Regions from separate parts of the Exiguobacterium sp. s95 genome, predicted to be linked through region 1. Evidence: riboswitches for the same ligand, from Rfam matches in the RefSeq annotation. Region 1 holds a riboswitch; each other region holds the start of a gene.
The links. Region 1 has a riboswitch for S-adenosylmethionine ahead of KNP99_RS12940 (alpha/beta hydrolase). Riboswitches for the same ligand answer to the same signal wherever they lie in the genome.
Positions count from the first base shown of each region.

Region 2: linked by a shared signal. The riboswitch ahead of msrA (peptide-methionine (S)-S-oxide reductase MsrA) and the one ahead of KNP99_RS12940 (alpha/beta hydrolase) in region 1 are both predicted to bind S-adenosylmethionine.
Region 3: linked by a shared signal. The riboswitch ahead of mtnK (S-methyl-5-thioribose kinase) and the one ahead of KNP99_RS12940 (alpha/beta hydrolase) in region 1 are both predicted to bind S-adenosylmethionine.

Region 1 covers NZ_JACSMM010000009.1:64,194-67,469, reverse strand. The annotation lists gene ribD (bifunctional diaminohydroxyphosphoribosylaminopyrimidine deaminase/5-amino-6-(5-phosphoribosylamino)uracil reductase RibD) at 1-404, opposite strand, end outside; FMN riboswitch at 563-707, opposite strand; SAM riboswitch class I at 859-963, opposite strand; SAM riboswitch class I at 1,179-1,281, shown strand; gene KNP99_RS12940 (alpha/beta hydrolase) at 1,342-2,100, shown strand; gene KNP99_RS12935 (thymidine kinase) at 2,284-2,901, opposite strand; gene KNP99_RS12930 (DedA family protein) at 3,084-3,276, shown strand, end outside.
Region 2 covers NZ_JACSMM010000005.1:108,971-112,246, reverse strand. The annotation lists gene KNP99_RS10370 (M20 metallopeptidase family protein) at 1-1,147, shown strand, start outside; SAM riboswitch class I at 1,218-1,324, shown strand; gene msrA (peptide-methionine (S)-S-oxide reductase MsrA) at 1,432-1,962, shown strand; gene KNP99_RS10360 (DMT family transporter) at 2,362-2,841, opposite strand; gene KNP99_RS10355 (Crp/Fnr family transcriptional regulator) at 2,854-3,276, opposite strand, start outside.
Region 3 covers NZ_JACSMM010000005.1:133,373-136,648, forward strand. The annotation lists gene KNP99_RS10495 (2,3-diketo-5-methylthiopentyl-1-phosphate enolase) at 1-716, opposite strand, end outside; SAM riboswitch class I at 797-898, opposite strand; SAM riboswitch class I at 1,103-1,205, shown strand; gene mtnK (S-methyl-5-thioribose kinase) at 1,282-2,451, shown strand; gene mtnA (S-methyl-5-thioribose-1-phosphate isomerase) at 2,448-3,276, shown strand, end outside.

The DNA of each region.
Region 1 (3,276 bases):
GGTTCATACAGTGCCACTGCCTCGTCTTTTAGTAGACCGACTTCGACGTCAATCCCCGCCTGACGGAGACGTGTGATACCGCTTCCTGCGACGAGCGCGTGGCGGTCCTTTGTCGCGACAAAGACGCGCGCAATGCCGGCTTTTAGAATCGCTTCCGTACACGGCGGTGTTTTGCCGTGATGATTGCACGGTTCGAGTGTCACGTAGAGATCGGCTCCGCGTGCTGCTTCACCTGCCATGAGGAGCGCTTCGACTTCGGCATGGGGTCCTCCCGCATAACGGTGGGCCCCAAAACCAACAATCCGCCCCTGTTTGACGATGACGCAGCCGACACTCGGATTCGGGCTCGTTTGACCGTTTAACATGTGTGCTAGTTGCATCGCATAACTCATGAATGTTTCCATTTTTTCCGCTCCTTTCAATAAAAAAGACGCCTCCTGTAAAAGGGGCGTCGTGATTGAAGGATTGACGAAATAAGCGTCTCGCGTTTCTGTTTTTACACATACAGAAACAGACCTTTCCCTGAAAACATTTTTTCAGAAAATGGCAGCAAGCGCATTGTTTCGTCCTTCTCCCATCCGGACTTTACCGTCGGCCCTGGAGTCTCACCAAGTCAGCCACAGTGCGTACACTGCAGGTCGCGGGCTCATCGATTTATCAATCGCATCACCGCCGGTTGGGATTTTCACCCTACCCCGAAGAACTGGTTATTGAGTTATACAGCTCAAGACTAGCACAGGTCATTCTAAAATACAAAATGAATTGTATTTCATTCTCTTTTTTAGGAAAACATCAAAAAAAGAACCCTTCTCTTAAAAGAAAAGGATTCTTCCATCTGCACTAAGGCAGAATCCGCTCCGCTCATCTTTCAGACAAACGTCTGACGGAATTGGCACAGTACGACGTAAGAAGTCTGTTGCCGAGGTTTCGTAGGGCCAGTCCCTCCACCTCTCTCGATAAGTGCTACGGTATGAAGTTCATATGTGTGATGTTTCAAGTCGTTCTTATGTCGTGAATCTAATGCTTACACTACGGGGATTCCCTTCTCAAGTCAACCATATTTTCAAAATTAAACCAAATTACCCAGTTTATCAATTTCGACTTCTTTTTGACGTCTTGACAACGTATTTCAATCAATGCTATCCTCTTCACAATGATTATTCCGACAATTCCTATACGATATATCAAGAGTGGGCGAGAGATCTGGCTCTACGAACCCACGGCAACCTGCAACATGCAAGGTGCTCCGACCAGCAAAGCCGATGCTTTGGATGATACTTACGAGAATCTCGTAGTGCGCCTAAAGCACTACGAGTTTTTTAATAGAAGGAGGAACCCTTTATGAATTCATCATCACCCGTCCTGTTTGGCGCAGAAGCTTTTTTGATTGAACGAGGTCCAATCGGTATTTTACTGTCTCACGGTTTTAACGCAACCCCTCAAAGCGTCCGTACTGTCGGAGAGCAGTTTGCCGCCCAAGGGTTTACCGTGTATGCCCCGCGTCTCGACGGACACGGGACGAGCATCCGTGATTTCGAAGCGTCGACTGCTGAAGATTGGAAACAAAGCCTCCGCCAAGGGTTCGACGTCTTAACCAATCATTGTTCGTCCATTTTCATCGCCGGACAATCGATGGGTGCGACACTTGCCCTTGCACTCGTCGCGGAAGGATTACCTGCTGACGGATTGATTACGATCAATGCAGCGTTAGCGATTCCTGCCTATGAAGCATTATCTTTTGAAGACTGTCCACGCTACTTAAAAGAAAGTACCCCAGACATTAAACGTGAAGCGTTTGAAATCATCTATGACCAGGTCCCTGTCGTCTGCGCATCGGAACTTTTGACCTTGATTGACCAGACACGTCCACTCTTACCAGCCATCGAGATTCCAACACTTATTTTATATTCTGCCGAAGACCATGTCGTCCCGCCTGAAAGTTCGGATTACCTTTATCAAGTCATCGGTTCGACGGACAAACGGAGCTATTGCCTGCTTGACTCCTATCATGTCGCGACCCTCGATTATGATCAAGAAACGATTGTCCGCGAGGCAACACACTTTGTACACCAATATAGTCGTTTGACCCACACCGGTTGATGTCTTTCCTGCGCAAAAGCAAGGGATGAAGACTGTTTCGATGCGTGTTTCAAGCATCGACTAAGCCGTCCAGAACAATATGAATGCGCAAAAAAAATGGCCGATGCTCCCTTGAAACGATGGGAGTATCGGCCATTTGATTGATGTGGTCCTGACTGATGAATCAGTCCTTCGTTTACTTCATCAGTTCTGTTGCTGTTTCTTCCATTGTTGCAGGGCTTGCGATTTCCCCGGCACTTCATGGCAGTGGCGACAACGCGGCTCATACGACTCTGACGCGCCGACTAAAATGATTGGATCATTGTAGTTGGCAGGTCGACCGTCGATTAAACGTTGCGTCCGCGATGCCGGGTCACCGCACGACAGGCAGATCGCCTGCAGTTTCGTGACGAACTCTGCCCGTGCGAGAAGTTCCGGCATCTTACCGAATGGTTCCGCCCGGAAGTCTTGATCGAGTCCGGCACAGATGACACGTTTTCCGTCCTGCGCGAGGGCCTCGATGACATCGACGATTTCATCATCAAAGAACTGAACTTCGTCAATCGCGACCACTTGTGTCTCTTGTGCGACTGCCGCGTACACGTCACGGCTCGTCGCCATCGGTACCGCGATGACAGAGTTGCCGACGTGCGAGACGACATGTTCTTCATGATAACGGTCGTCGATTGCCGGTTTAAACACTTGGACCGGCAACTTCCCGTACTGAGCCCGGCGAACGCGTCGAATCAATTCTTCCGACTTACCAGAGAACATACTTCCGCAAATCACTTCAATCCAACCATACTGATTTATTACATGCATCATTGCAGACACCGTCCTCTAAAATTAGTCACTTTAACGAGTATAGCCCGAATCGAATATAAGGAAAAGAGTTGACTTCTCGAAATCAAAAATCCATCCGTTCATTCCCATGATTCCCCACCTTGTCGTTTTAACCAGTCCTCATTTCCTGTACACTATAGAAGAAGAATTTATGAAGGAAGGTGTTCCCGATCCATCACATATTACATGAAGTGCTTCATCAATATGGTTCATTCGGACTTGCGATCCTTCTAGCCGGGGGGATCATCGGGCTTCCTGTTCCGGATGAAACGTTACTGATCATGTCCGGTTTTTGGATGCATCAAGGCAATTTACCCTTAATCGGAACGATTCTCGCCGCTTACGCCGGAAGCT
Region 2 (3,276 bases), on a different contig from region 1:
CGATCAACTCGAACAACAAATCATTGAAAGACGTCGTGATCTGCACCGTCACCCGGAACTCTCTTTTCAAGAAGTGCGGACACCAAACGCCATCGCCTCATTTTATGATGAGCTTGGTCTCCCTTACCGCAGGAACGTCGGTGGTAGCGGGATCGTCGCGACCCTCAAAGGAAAACATCCTGGAAAGACCATCGCCATTCGGGCCGATTTCGATGCCCTGCCACTGCAGGAGGAAACGGATCTCGCCTTCCGTTCGATTCATCCGGGTGTCATGCATGCGTGTGGACATGACGGACATACGGCGATTGCACTCGGTCTTGCCTCGGCCTTTACAGCACTGCAAGAAGACCTTCACGGAACAATCGTATTCATTCATCAACACGGGGAAGAAGTCTTCCCGGGTGGTGCCATTCAAATGATTGAAGACGGCTGTCTTGACGGGGTCGATGCAATTTTCGGTACGCATCTCGAAAATGACTTACCTGTCGGAACAATTGGCTATCACGCAGGACATACGCTGTGCGCCATAGATGAATTCGAAATCGTCGTCCACGGACAGGGTGGTCATGCGCAAGCCCCTCATAAAACACAAGATGCACTCGTCGCCGGGGCACAACTCGTCTGTAATCTCCAACACCTCGTCAGTCGGCGCGTTGATCCGTTTTCACCTGCCATCATCGCAATCGGTTCATTCCACGCCGGAACGGCTCCGAACATCGTTACTGGTGAGGCACGGATTGTCGGAGAAATTCGAACATTTGACGAAGCGCTGCGTCACCAGTTACGACAGCAGGTCGATTTGGTTGCCCGGACGACGTGTGCCGGAATCGGTGCGAGCTATTCCATCGACTTTACGACGGGTTATCCTTCCCTTTGGAATCATCCGGTAGAAACAAATCTCGTTAAAGAAGCGACGGCTTTCTTAGGTGAGGCATCTGTCAAAGAACTCAAACCGATGATGGCAGCCGATGATTTCGCCTATTATTTAGAGCGTATCCCAGGAAGCTACTTCTTTACGGGGTCCGCCAAAACGGATGGGAGTACGATTTATCCGCAACATCACCCGAAATATGAAATCGATGAACAGGCATTGCTCATCGGCGCAAAAGCCTTAGGTGCAACCGTCCTGCATGCTTTAGAATCTTAAGGATTGACTTTGTCGTTTTAGAGATGCTATTATCACATCAATGATAACGAATTTAATCAACTTCATATAACACTTATCAAGAGTGGACTGAGAGATCTGGATCGATGACGTCCCAGCAACCTGCCTTCAGTGGCAAGGTGCTACGACCAGCAAAGCGCAAGCTTTGGTTGATAAAAAGCGACGACTCCTTTTGCAACCAAGCAAAGGAGTCGTTTTCGTTTTCTCGCTGTCAGAGCACGAATGATTATAGGGCGACTACCGCCAGCGGAAAGGACGAGATATAGATGGAAAAAGCAACATTCGCAGGAGGCTGTTTCTGGTGCATGGTGACACCATTCGAAGAACTGCCCGGTATTCACGGAATTGTTTCCGGTTATACAGGAGGACAAATCGAAAATCCGACATACGAACAAATAAAAACAGGCACGACCGGTCATTCGGAGGTCGTCGAGATTACATTTGATCCGGCGTTATTCTCATACGAGCGGTTACTCGAACTTTACTGGCCGCAAACGGATCCGACTGACGCCGGCGGACAGTTCCAGGACCGTGGGACACAATACGCACCTGCCATCTTTTATCATACGGAAGAACAGCGCCTTGCTGCGATTGCTTCACGTGACGCGCTTGCTGCGAGCAATCGCTTTAAGCAACCGATCGTCACACGAATCGAAGCGGCACAAGCCTTCTACCCAGCAGAAGACTATCATCAAAACTTCCACAAAAAGAATCCGGAGCACTACAAAAAAGACCGGAAAGCATCCGGTCGCGATGAATTCATCGATGTGGCTTGGAAAGAAGAAGTATCTGTCTAAACTAAAAAAAGCCCGCTCTTCGCGTGGGCTTTTTTGTTTGCAAATAAACGCTTATGAAGAGTGAGTATGCTATAACGAAAGACAATCAGTTTGCGCTTCCCTGTTTCGCCTCGTCTTCAAAGCGATTCGAGACAGATTGTGCTCTAACACTACTCTATGATTTTCTCTGCGGTACACCCTGAAAGCTTCGTTTTTCGTTGACTCCTACGGGAAAAAGCGCGTGAACACGCGCTGCCAAGAGGCTGGCAAGACCCTGCTCGTTGTCCGTGAGGTCAAGGAGCAACGGCTTGCGCCTCGCCCGAGGAAAGCAACGAAAAGAACGAATCTTTCATTCCACAACTACTGATTCGTCTTCGCGCTAAAAAATCGACTTTATACTGCCAGAGTTAACCGTAAGAATTACGATACCTTTTCCGACAACTCATCCGAAGATTCGATTTCTACGACTTGATATCGTTTCAACACAAAAATACCGGCTAGCATCACAAGCAATCCAGCGACTTGTCCGAGCGAAAGCTCAAGTTCCGGTAAACCGAACCAACCGAACAAGTCGACACATAATGCAAAACTCAGTTGCGAAATCAAGACGACCGAAATCGCAATCGATGGACCGAGCAACTGAATCCCGCGCATCACACAAAATACGACACCGACACCGACCAGACCACCGAATAAATAAAGCGGTTCGACCGTTTGAATGTTCGAGAATGTGCCACCCCGAAATACGAGTAGCGCAAACAGTGAACCGATGAACCCGACAAAAAAGACGAGGGTCGTCGTCGCCCATGCCCCGAACGCATGACTCATCCGTGCATTCAATACCGTCTGTAAACTAATCATCATTCCTGCCGTAATCGCACAAAACATACCTAGTCCCATGCTAGCCCCTCCTTATTCGTAACTATTTCCGTTCGCTTTTTCTTTAATCCGCTCTACATCTAAAATAATGATTTTCCCGCGTCGTCTCGCCAAGATTTCTTCTTCACAAAGTGTTGAGATGATACGGTTTAAATGACGGTAACTCGTCCCGAGCCAATCGGCGACGTCATGGAGATTCGACGTTCGCATCTCTTGATAAAACAGACTGTCGGAAACGTCCGAGGTAATCGATAACAGATATCCGGCAAATCGTTCTTCGACCGAATAGAGGACATGAAATGATGCTGATTTCGAGTCCGCGTACCACTTGGTCGTAATGACCCGCAGTAAAAATTGTAAAAAGGTGTTCGTCGTATTGTGCTCACGTAAGATCGCATACGGAATGCTGAGTGCCACGACGTCCGTAATCACCTCGATGGTATTCAAGACTTCCCG
Region 3 (3,276 bases), on a different contig from region 1:
GCCAGTTCCCGCAAGACATCAAGCCCGTATGTAAACGTGTTGAGCAGGAGGGCTGTCGCTCCGGCTTCGACCAGTCGTTTCGCCTGCTCTTTCAAGCGGAAGACCGGACCACTCAATGTAATCGCATAAAGGGCCCGTTTACCGGTCCGTTCATAGTGTGCATCGAGGACTTCCCGTCCAATCCGCGCCCGGTCGAGTGCCGGTGTCAGCGGATTGTCGTATAAGATTTCGTCATCCTTGACGAGATCAATCCCGCCGGCGAGCTGGGCTTCCAGTTGTTCCCGTAAAAAAACGAGATCCCGTCCGATGACGCCTTTGAAGATGCTCATCAACAGGGGGCGATCATGGACTTGGATCAATTGGCGGACGCCCTCGATGCCGAATTTAGCACCGGGGAAATCCGGTGTGAATGAAGCGGGAAGCTGAAGATCCGTCAGTTTGATTTGACCGTCGAGTGACAGCTTGCCGAAGACGGTCGTCAAAATCGCCGAAAAGTCTCGTGAGACGTTGTGTTCCGGATAACGGATCGTGACATACCCTTTTCCGTCGTGTTCTTCCGTATGGACGACTTGTCCTTTAAAGGATTCAAGCTGTTGTTGTTCCAAGTGATTCAAATCGGTCCATGAGCCGACCGTCAGACCGAGGGCGATTTGCTCTGCCCGTTTTGGTAACTGATCGGTCACGCCGAGTTGGTAAGTTGCGGTAATGTACGCCATGATCGTCGTCTCTCCCTTGTTAAAAAATACAAAAATGGTCCCTCGTCAATGACAAGAGACCATGAAAAATTGCGCGTGGACTCTTATCTGTCAGCGTGTTAGCTGCAAGAATTAGCACCGTGCCAACTGGTCGGTTGCTGCGACATCATAGGGCTCGTCCCTCCGTCTGCTCTTGATAAGAATTGGATGAAATTGTGAAATCTAATTGCAATTTTTACATGAGATGGACGTGATGTCAAATAATTTTTTGAAAATTTATTTTTTTTGAAATCCGCTTCTATAGATGGCGGTCTTTTAAATGGTTTTTCACTAAAAATTGGAATTGACAGATGATTTAAGACGGGCGTAATATTCGAATCAACATCGAACACAACAACCACATATGACTCTTATCGTGAGTTGGCAGAGGGAATTGGCCCGAAGACGCCGCAGCAACCGACCATCCGGCACGGTGCTACATCCAACAGACATTCGTCTGAGAGATAAGAGGACGGATGATACCCCGCGCCTCTTTTCTATGACGAAAAGCGGCGTTTTTTTGTGTAGAAATGAAGGGGGAAGCAAGATGGCATATCAAGCATTTACAGAACAAGACGCCATTAAACGTGTCCGGGAACTCGGACTCATCGGACAGGAAGAAGCGACGGCAGAAGAAATCGGCGACGGCAACTTGAACTTAGTCTTTCGGATTCAGGCAGGGAAAGAACGTTTGATCTTGAAGCAGGCATTACCTTATGCAAAAGTCGTCGGGGAAAGCTGGCCCTTGTCACTCGAGCGGGCCTGGATCGAACAGTTGGCACTGAAGGAATTCGCAAAATACGCGACGCCATTCGTTCCACGGGTCTTTCATGCCAGTCATGAAGAAGCGTATACGGTGATGGAGGACTTGTCGCACCTGCAAATCGTTCGGACGGGATTGCTCGCCGGCGAAACGTATCCGCTCCTTGCAGAACATGTCGGTTCTTACTTGGCGCGGACGTTATTTTTCACGTCAGATTTTGCGCTCGGTCCAGTCGGAAAAAAGCAGGTCGCACGTGACTATTACAACCCGGATTTATGCGACATCACGGAAAAGTTAATCTTTACGGATCCGTTTTACGACGCGGAAACAAACAACATCGAGAGCGGCTTGGAAACAGACGTACAGCAGCTCTGGCAGGACGAAAAACTGAAGCGGGAAGTGGCGAAGCTCGAAACGTTGTTCATCACGAAAGGGGAAGCCTTATTACACGGGGATTTACATACAGGAAGCATTTTTGCTTCGGCGGGCGAAACGAAAATCATCGATCCGGAGTTCGCTTTTTACGGACCGTTCGGGTTTGATGTCGGTCAGTTCATTGCCCACCTCTGCTTTGCGGCGTATCCGAACTATGCTGAGTTGCGGGAGACGCGGGTGAAGGATATCGATACGTTCTGGCTGACGTTTGCTTCGACGTTCACGGCACTTTGGGAACGGGAAGCCGTCGAACCGTTCCGGACGGTACCCGGGCTTGTCGATGATGTCCTCAGTACAATTCTCCAAGACGCGCTCGGTTTCGCCGGTTGTGAACTGATCCGGCGGACGATTGGTTTGGCACCGGTCGCTGATTTGGAACAAATTCCGGATGCTACGACGCGCCTTGAACGGAAACGTCATGCGTTACGCCTCGGGACGGCATTGATTAAACGGCGCGGCGAATGTAAGACGTTTACCGATCTCCGGAATTTTGACGTGACGGAGGAATTGAGCCGATGAGCGAGTTTATCCGTAGTGTCATCTATGAGCGGGCGTGCTTAAAGATCCTTGATCAGACCCGTCTCCCGCAAGAAGAACGGTACGAAGTCATTCATGATTTGGCGCAAGCGGTTGAGGCGATTAAACAACTTCGTGTCCGGGGGGCGCCGGCAATCAGTCTGTTCGGTGGATTCGTCCTCGTGCAGGAAGCGTTCCGGACGACGGGATCGCTTGACGAGGTCAAACAAAAACTGTTGACGGTATCGGCGGAGTTACTGGCGACCCGGCCGACCGCCGTCAATTTGCGGAACGTACTCGATGCGCTCAATCAGCTTATCCTTTCGAGCACAACGCTCGAGGAACTGCCGAAACGTCTGGAACAAAAAGCACTTGCCCTTTATGAAGCCGATGCCAAGACGTCACGGCAAATCGGTGTGCATGCGTTGGAGCTGTTTCAAGCGGGAGACCGGGTGTTGACGATTTGTAATGCCGGATCGATTGCGACAGCGGCGTACGGGACGGCACTGGCCCCGTTTTATCTCTCGAAAGAACAAGGCATTCCGTTATCCGTCTATGCGTCGGAAACCCGGCCTTTGTTGCAGGGGGCACGTTTGACGACATGGGAGCTGCAACGGGCAGGGATTGACGTCACCTTGATCACGGACAATATGGTCGCGCATACGATCAAGGAAAAGCAGATCACCGCCATCATCGTCGGCGCGGACCGGATCACCCGTAACGGGGATACGGCCAATAAAATCGGGACGTTCCAGCTGGCGTTACTCGCACGTGCCTTCGGGATTCCGTTTTATGTCGCGGCACCGCTGTCGACGTTTGATGTGACGA